Regions from separate parts of the Roseateles sp. NT4 genome, predicted to be linked through region 2. Evidence: predicted binding sites of a transcription regulator. Region 2 holds the regulator's gene; the other holds the start of a gene.
The links. Region 2 encodes LexA, which represses DNA repair genes until DNA is damaged. Its sites were predicted from a motif close to ACTGTATNNNNATACAGT; they were not measured.
Positions count from the first base shown of each region.

Region 1: recA (recombinase RecA) is a predicted target of LexA. The motif match lies at 2,440-2,457, and genes of this name have one in related genera.

Region 1 covers NZ_JBPZGZ010000002.1:540,393-544,526, reverse strand. Annotated here, with positions in the region: gene sucC (ADP-forming succinate--CoA ligase subunit beta) at 1-51, opposite strand, end outside; gene ACS5PN_RS12135 (DUF2889 domain-containing protein) at 77-643, opposite strand; gene ACS5PN_RS12130 (regulatory protein RecX) at 819-1,346, opposite strand; gene recA (recombinase RecA) at 1,366-2,403, opposite strand; gene ACS5PN_RS12120 (response regulator) at 2,581-3,252, shown strand; gene ACS5PN_RS12115 (sensor histidine kinase) at 3,341-4,134, shown strand, end outside.
Region 2 covers NZ_JBPZGZ010000001.1:977,645-981,778, reverse strand. Annotated here, with positions in the region: gene ompA (outer membrane protein OmpA) at 1-152, shown strand, start outside; gene ubiG (bifunctional 2-polyprenyl-6-hydroxyphenol methylase/3-demethylubiquinol 3-O-methyltransferase UbiG) at 229-933, shown strand; partial or broken gene ACS5PN_RS04630 (HAD family hydrolase) at 936-1,609, shown strand; RNA gene ssrA (transfer-messenger RNA) at 1,624-1,996, shown strand; gene lexA (transcriptional repressor LexA) at 2,080-2,751, opposite strand; gene ACS5PN_RS04615 (asparaginase) at 2,836-3,756, shown strand; partial or broken gene ACS5PN_RS04610 (PEP-CTERM sorting domain-containing protein) at 3,757-3,843, opposite strand; partial or broken gene ACS5PN_RS04605 (esterase-like activity of phytase family protein) at 3,955-4,134, opposite strand, start outside.

The DNA of each region.
Region 1 (4,134 bases), on a different contig from region 2:
CAAGCCGAACTGGCGCAGGATTTCTTTGCCCTGGTATTCGTGGATTTTCATGGCTGGGTCTCTCGGGTCGGGGAAGTCAGGATTCGGAGTTCGCTGGCTCTTGGTGCCAGCGTGGATAGAACTTGGCCACGGTCGCGCTGTCGCGGCGCAGCGCGTGGCAGCGGTCGAGCTGGAACGGCGGGTTGCCGGCGGCGTCGCCCTCACGCGTGTCGATGACGGAGCCGGCCATGGCCTGGATGACGGCCGTCGGCAGCACCAGACAAAGTTCGGTGATGTGGGTGCAGCCGCGCGTGCCGCCCAGACGTTCCAGGACGGCCTGCCTGAAGCCCTTCATCAGGTTCAGCCCGATGAGGCGGCGGTAGGCGTCACCATGCTCGTTGCAGGCGCCGCTGTATGGCATCCACAGCGTGTCGGAGCTGGCCGCGGTGATGGTCAGGGTGGTGTCCACGGTCAGATGCAGGTGCATCTCGTGGATGGGGTCGCCCGCCTTGCGAGGCACGCCGGCCAGCGGCACGTCATGCGTCTTGGTGTCAGTCAGGCTGGCTTCGACATCGAACAGGCCGTCATCGCGCGCAAACACCTGCACATCGAGGGCGCGGCGATGCAGCAGGCGACGCGTGACGGACGGTTGGACGGCAGGCATGGAACGGGGTATGGCAAATCACCCCGGCCTGTGCCGGGACGGGGTCAGCCCGGCTCCCACAAGGCTTCGCCAGGGAGGCAAAGGCGCTTGTAACCGGGTGAACCCTCGTTTTAGGGCAGGCGGCAATGTAGCACGGAGGGTGAAAACGCCCCCTGCGCGCTCGGTCAAGCTGTGCTTAGGCCCTCAGCAAGCGGCGCACCACTTCAGGGGTAAACCCGCGTGCCAGCAGGAAGCGCGTCTGGCGCGCCTGTTCGGCAGCTTCACGCGAAGGCTCATCGCCAAAACGCTTTTTCCAGACCTCGCGGGCGCGTTCCATCTCGGTTTCGCGCAGGCTCGCCTGTTGCTCGGCGTCGAGCTTCAGCCCGTGCTGGGCGAGTTCCTGCTGGATGCGTTGGGCGCCGAAGCGGCTGGCGCGCAGATGCAGGCGGGATTCGACGAAGCGGGTTTCGTCCAGATAGCCGCCCGCGGCGAGGGTGTCGAGCAGGGCATCGACGGCAGCTGCACCGGATGCCTGCTCCTCCCCCTCCTCTGCCCCCTCGCCTTCCACGTCCAGTCCGCCTTCGTGGGCGGCCAGACGTGCACGTTCCCGCTGTTGCTGCTCGATGCGCAACAGCTTGCGCCTGAGTTCGGCCCGGCTGTGCTCGCGCTGGGCCAGCAGGCCGATGGCGCGGGCCTTCAGCGACAGCGGCGCTCGGGTCGCCATGTGGCAGGCGCCGGGCGACTTATTCCTCGGCCGCCTGGGTCAGCGGCGCCACACCCAGGGATTCGCGGATCTTGTTCTCGATCTCGCGGGCGACATCGACGTTCTCGCGCAGAAACTCGCGGGCGTTGTCCTTGCCCTGGCCGATCTTCTCGCCCTGGTAGGCATACCAGGAGCCGGACTTCTCGACGACCTTGGCGATGACGCCCATGTCGACGATTTCGCCTTCGCGGCTGATGCCTTCGCCGTAAAGGATGTCGAACTCGGCCGTCTTGAATGGCGGGCTGACCTTGTTCTTGACGACCTTGACCTTGGTCTCGGAGCCGATGACTTCCTCGCCCTTCTTGATGGAGCCGATGCGGCGGATGTCCAGGCGCACCGAGGCGTAGAACTTCAGCGCATTGCCGCCGGTGGTCGTTTCGGGCGAGCCGAACATGACGCCGATCTTCATGCGGATCTGGTTGATGAAGATGACCATGCAGTTGGTCTTCTTGATCGTGGCGGTCAGCTTGCGCAGGGCCTGGCTCATCAGGCGGGCCTGCAGGCCAGGGAGGCTGTCGCCCATCTCGCCTTCGATTTCGGCCTTGGGCGTCAGCGCGGCGACCGAGTCGACGACGATGAGGTCCACCGAGCCGGAGCGCACCAGGGCGTCGACGATTTCGAGGGCCTGTTCACCGGTATCGGGTTGGCTGATCAGCAGCTCCTGCAGATTGACGCCGAGCTTCTGGGCGTACTGCACGTCGAGCGCGTGTTCGGCGTCGATGAAGGCGCAGGTGCCGGCGAGCTTCTGCATCTCGGCGATGACCTGCAGTGTCAGCGTCGTCTTGCCGGAGGACTCGGGGCCGTAGATCTCGACGACGCGGCCGCGCGGCAGGCCGCCGACGCCCAGGGCGATGTCCAGGCCCAGGGAGCCGGTAGAAACGACCTGGATGTCTTCGATGACCTCGCCTTCACCGAGGCGCATGATGGAACCCTTGCCGAACTGCTTCTCGATCTGGGCGAGGGCGGCCTGCAGGGCCTTGGCTTTTTCGGTGTTCAGGGCTTTGACGGGGGCGTCCATGCAGTTCTCCAAAGGAATGTCGGAATTATGGGGCAATCTGTATGTTTGTACAGTATTCGTGTCCCCTGATCTGAGGAAGCAGCGGCCTCAGGCTTGAAGGGCATTCTGCGAGCCAGGTGGCTCAAGGCGTGAGCCACCAACTCAACACCTAACATCGGCGGCGGAGACATAAAACCTATGCGCATCCTGATTGCCGAAGACGACCAAGTGCTGGCCGATGGCCTGTTGCGGGCCCTGCGCGCCTCGGGCTATGCCGTGGACCGGGTCACGACGGGCACCGAGGCCGATTCGGCGCTGGCGACCCATGAGTTCGACCTCGTCATCCTCGACCTCGGCCTGCCGCGCCTGCACGGCCTGGAGGTGCTGCGCAAGCTGCGCGCGCGCGGCTCGACCATGCCGGTGCTGATCCTGACCGCGGCCGACAGCGTCGAGCAACGCGTCAAGGGGCTGGATCTGGGCGCCGACGACTACATGGCCAAGCCCTTCTCGCTGCAGGAGCTGGAAGCGCGCGTGCGCGCCCTGACACGGCGCGGCCTGGGCACGGCCAGCAGCCTCATCAAGCATGGGCCGCTGACCTTCGATGCCACCGGACGTGTGGCCTATATCAACGACCAGATGCTGGAGCTGTCGGCGCGCGAGCTGTCGCTGCTGGAGGTGTTGCTGCAGCGCGCGGGTCGCCTCGTCAGCAAGGACCAGCTCGTCGAGCGCCTGTGCGAATGGGGCGAGGAGGTCTCGAACAACGCCATCGAGGTCTACATCCACCGCTTGCGCAAGAAGATCGAGCAGGGGCCGATCCGCATCGCGACGGTCCGCGGCCTCGGCTATTGCCTCGAGAAGATCTCGTCCTGATGGGACACCCCGCCGGCCGGGTACAGCCGTCGACCCTCCGCGAGGGTCGGGCCTTGCTCGGGAGCGGCCCAGCGCTGCGGCCCGTTTGATGCCAAACAAGGAAGGCGCCAGCCCCCAGCAGGGCTCGCTGTTCGGCGAGATCCTCGACTGGATGCTCGCCCCGCTGCTGCTGATCTGGCCGATCAGCGTGGCGCTGACCTGGCTGGTGGCCCAGGGCATTGCCAGCCGACCCTATGACCGCGAACTCGGCGAGATGGCGCGCAGCCTCGGCCTGCAGGTGGCGGCCGAATCGGCGCCGAGCAAGGGCCGGGACCGCTATGCGCTGGCGCCCGAGGCGGCCGCCCTGCTGCGCGCGGACGCGTCGGACACGGTCTTCTATCAGGTGCTGGGCCTGCGCGGCGAGTTGCTGAGCGGCGACGCGACGCTGCCGGTGCCGACCGAGGACGCGCCCGTCGTGCCCTGGGAGCTGCATTTCCGCGACGACGAGGTCGGCCCTGACGCCGTGCGCGTCGCCTATCTGTGGATTGCGCCCGAGGGCCAGGCCGGGTCAAGCAAGACCATGCTGGTGCAGGTGGCCGAGACCCTGGGCAAGCGCGCGCGGCTGACCAACGAGATCATCAAGGGCGTCATCCTGCCGCAGTTCGTCATCCTGCCGCTGGCCGTGCTGCTGGTCTGGCTGGCATTGGCGCGTGGCATCTCGCCGCTGAACGAGCTGCAGCGGCGCATCCGCTCGCGCGAGGCCTCCGACCTGTCGCCCATCGACGAACAGCGCGTGCCCGACGAGGTGGCACCGCTGGTGCAAGCCATCAACGACCTGCTGGCGCGGCTGGACTCGTCCATGAGCCGGCAAAAACACTTCCTCGCCGACGCCGCCCACCAGCT
Region 2 (4,134 bases):
AGGCCTATCTGGTGAGCAAGGGCGTCGAGCCGAACCGCGTCTACACCGAAGGCAAGGGCGAGAAGCAGCCCGTGGCCGACAACAAGACCGCCGAAGGCCGCGCCAAGAACCGCCGCACCGAGATCGAAGTCGTCGGTACGCGTAACAAGTAAGCTCTAGCGCCCTCGGGCGCTTTGCGCAAAGCCCCGCCGGCCCGCCGTCGGGGCTTTTCTTTTTCCTGATTCCGTCATGACGATCAACGCCGACCCGCAAGAGCTCGCCAAATTCGGCGAACTGGCCCACCGCTGGTGGGATCCCGAGAGCGACTTCAAGCCTCTGCATCAGATCAATCCGCTGCGCCTGGGCTGGATCCAGCAGCTCTGCCCGCTGGCGGGCAAGCGCGTCGTCGACGTGGGTTGCGGCGGCGGCATCCTGAGCGACTCCATGGCTCGGGCCGGCGCCCAGGTGCTGGGTATCGACCTCTCGACCAAGCCGCTGCGCGTGGCCGAGCTGCATGCGATGGAGGCGGGTACCGAAGGCGTGGAGTACCGCGAAATCGCCGTCGAGGCACTGGCGGCCGAGCAGCCTGCCAGCTTCGACGCGGTCACCTGCATGGAAATGCTGGAGCACGTGCCCGACCCCGCTTCGGTCGTGCGCGCCCTGGCCACTCTGGTCAAGCCGGGCGGCTGGGTTTTCCTGTCGACGCTGAACCGCAACGCCAAGGCTTTTCTGCTGGCCATCGTCGGCGCGGAATACGTGCTGCAGATGCTGCCCAAAGGCACGCATGAGTACGCGCGTTTCCTGAGGCCATCGGAGCTGTCGCAGTTCTGCCGTGATGCCGGGCTGGAGCTGCAGGCCAGCCGCGGCCTCGGCTACAACCCCTTGACCCAGCGCTACAGCCTGGGCAGGGACACCGACGTGAACTATCTGCTGGCCTGCCGCCGTCCCGCTTGAATTTGAAGCTCGCCGCCCCCTGGTCGCATCTGCGTGCCGTGCTGTTCGATCTGGACGGCACGCTGATCGACAGCGCCGCCGATCTCGCCGCGGCCGCGAATGCGATGCGTGCTGATCGAGGCATGAGTACGCTGCCTCTTTCGCAATACCGGCCGCATGGTGGCTCGGGTGCACGCGGCATGCTGAGCCAGGCCTTTGGCATGGCGCCGGCCAAGAGGGCTACGAGGAACTCAAACGCGAGTTCCTCGACCGCTATGAGCTGCTCATGTACGACAACACCCGGCCGTTTACGGGTATCGAAGCCGAGTTGCTTGGGCTGGCCGCCGGGGGCTTGGCCTGGGGCATCGTCACCAACAAGGCAGAGCGCTTTGCCTTGCCGCTGGCCAAGGCCCTGGGCCTGTTTGCCGGAGCCGTCGTTGGGGGCGACACGACGGGGCACACCAAGCCGCATCCGGCGCCCCTTCTTGAGGCTGCAAGGCGGCTGGGCGTTGTGCCTGAGGCCTGCCTCTACGTCGGGGATGACGAGCGCGACATCCTTGCGGGTCGCGCCGCGGGCATGGCGACGGCGGCTGCGGCCTGGGGCTACCTCGGCCAGGGTGGCGAATATCGCCACTGGAAGGCGGACATCGAGTTGTCGGCGCCGGGCGAGCTCTTGAAGTGGCTCGGACTGGCCTAAACTACGGTTTCTCTGGGGCCGACTTGGTTTCGACGTGGGTGCGGATCCGGAGTAGGGCATGCCGAGCACCAGTCCGCTCGTAAAACCACTGGAAACACAGTAACTGCAAACGACTCTACGTTCGCACTCGCCGCTTAATTGCGGATGAGCTTCTCAACGGCAGGCCGATGGGCCGGGCTGAGTTCCGCAAGGGGCAAGGCTGAGAAGTCACTCACATCGGCTGGCGTCATACCGGGTCACTCGGTGCGGCGCGAGATCAAGTGACTGGCGGGAAAGCTAGCGTGCCACTGCGCGAGTTGACCGTGAGATCCAAATCAGCCGGCTAAGCATGTAGATCTGCCCGGTGATGGCTTGCGGACGGGGGTTCAATTCCCCCCGGCTCCACCATCCAAGCAAAAAGGCCCGTGTCACCGACACGGGCCTTTTTCATTTCGTGTGCGCCGGGGTGAATTGAACCCCCGTCCGCACCGTCAGTTGAACCCTTGCCCGCGGATCAAGCCGACGGCCAGGCCCTCGATGCTGAAGCTTTCGCTGTGTTCATTGACCAGGATGGGCTCGAAATCGGGGTTCTCAGGCAGCAACTCGATCCCCTCGGGGCCACGCTTGAAGCGCTTGACGGTGACCTCTTCACCGACACGGGCCACGACGATCTGGCCGTTGCGAGCCTCCTTGGCCGACTGCACGGCGAGCAGGTCGCCGTCGAGGATGCCGATGTCCTTCATGCTCATGCCCTTGACCTTCAGCAGGTAGTCGGGCTTCTTGGAGAACAGGCTGGGTTCGACGCTGTAGGTCTGCTCAACATGTTCCTGCGCCAGGATGGGCGCGCCGGCGGCGACGCGGCCGATCAGTGGCAGCGTCAATTGCGCGAGACTGGGGATGGGCAGGCTGAACTGGCGGGCGCGGTTGAGGGCGCTCAGCATCTCGGATTTGAGGCGGATGCCGCGCGAGGTGCCGCCGACGAGTTCCAGCATGCCCTTGCGGGCCAGGGCCTGCAGATGTTCTTCGGCCGCATTGGCGGACTTGAAGCCCAGCTCCGCCGCGATCTCGGCGCGGGTCGGCGGGGCACCGGTGCTCTCGATCGCCTTGCGGACCAGGTCGAAGATCTGCTGCTGGCGGGCGGTAAGCTTGGGTTGGTCTTGCACGGGCGGCCTCATGTTTGGGCTGGAAATTTGTCCAGCACCTGTATTTTTGTCCAGGAAACCAAGAAATTGCAAACCCTTGATCGTTTGATCGTCATTCTGGGTACCGGCGGCACGATTGCCGGGACCGCCAAAACCGCCAGCGACGGCGTGGGATACACGGCGGCGCAACTGAGCGTCGGGGACTTGCTGGCGGCGGTGCCGGCCTTGTCGGGCCAGAAGCTGGAGGCGCATCAAGTCGCCCAGCTCGACAGCAAGGACATGGATTTCGCGACCTGGCAGAAGCTGGCCGTCGCCGTGCAGCAGCAGCTGGACCGGCCCGAGGTCGCCGGCATCGTCATCACCCATGGCACCGACACGCTGGAGGAGACGGCCTATTTCCTGCACCGTGTGCTGGCGCCGGCCAAGCCGGTGGTGTTGACGGCGGCCATGCGCCCGGCAACGGCGCTGGCGCCGGACGGGCCGCAGAACCTTTTCGATGCGGTGCAGGTGGCTGCCGCAGAAGGCGCCCGAGGTGTCGTCTTGGCCTTTGCCGGCCGTGTGCACGACGCGGTCCAGGTGCGCAAGACACACAGCTACCGCGTCGACGCTTTCGAGTCGGTCGATGGCGCCTTGGTGGCGCGGGTGGAGGAGGGGGGCGTGCGCACGGTCGGCCGTTGGCCGACGGGTGAAGCCCTGGGCCTGGCGCGCATTGCCGCACCGGCCGAGCGCTGGCCACGCGTCGAGATCGTCATGAACCATGCCGGCGCGGATGGCAGCGTCGTGCGCGCGTTGTGGGCCGGTGGCATCGACGGCCTGGTGGCCGCGGGCACCGGCAACGGCACACTGAGCCGTGGCCTGGATGCGGCCCTTCGCGAAGCCCAGGCGGGAGGCGTGCGCGTCGTCCGCAGCACGCGCTGCGACGCCGGCCCGGTGATGGAGCTGGCGGGCCTGCTGCCCAGCGCGGGCGCCCTGAGCCCGGTCAAGGCCAGGATCGAGCTGATCCTGACCCTGCTGGCCGAGGCCTGATCAGCCGCGGCGGCGACGGGCGATCAAGCCCACCGCGCCGAGGCCGGCCAGCAGCAATGCGTACTGGCTGGGTTCGGGCACGGCCGCGATGGTCTGGTTGACCAGGTTGCCTTCGAAGGCGAAGACGTAGAACTGGTTGCCATAGGCGACGGCCGTGTTGCTGCCGTTCGGTACGGCCGTGGCCAGGAAGTCGTTGTCGTTGGCCAGATACAGCGTGTGCATGGTCTTGCCGTTGACGGTGACGTCCTGGCCGAAGGCGATGCCTTCGAGCTTGGACGGGATGTTGGCGTCGGAGATGCCGGCGGCATTCAGCGCGGCGCGGATGTCCAGGAACTTGCTGCCGACGATGGCGGCGCCGGGCTGGGTGCGCAGGTCGGT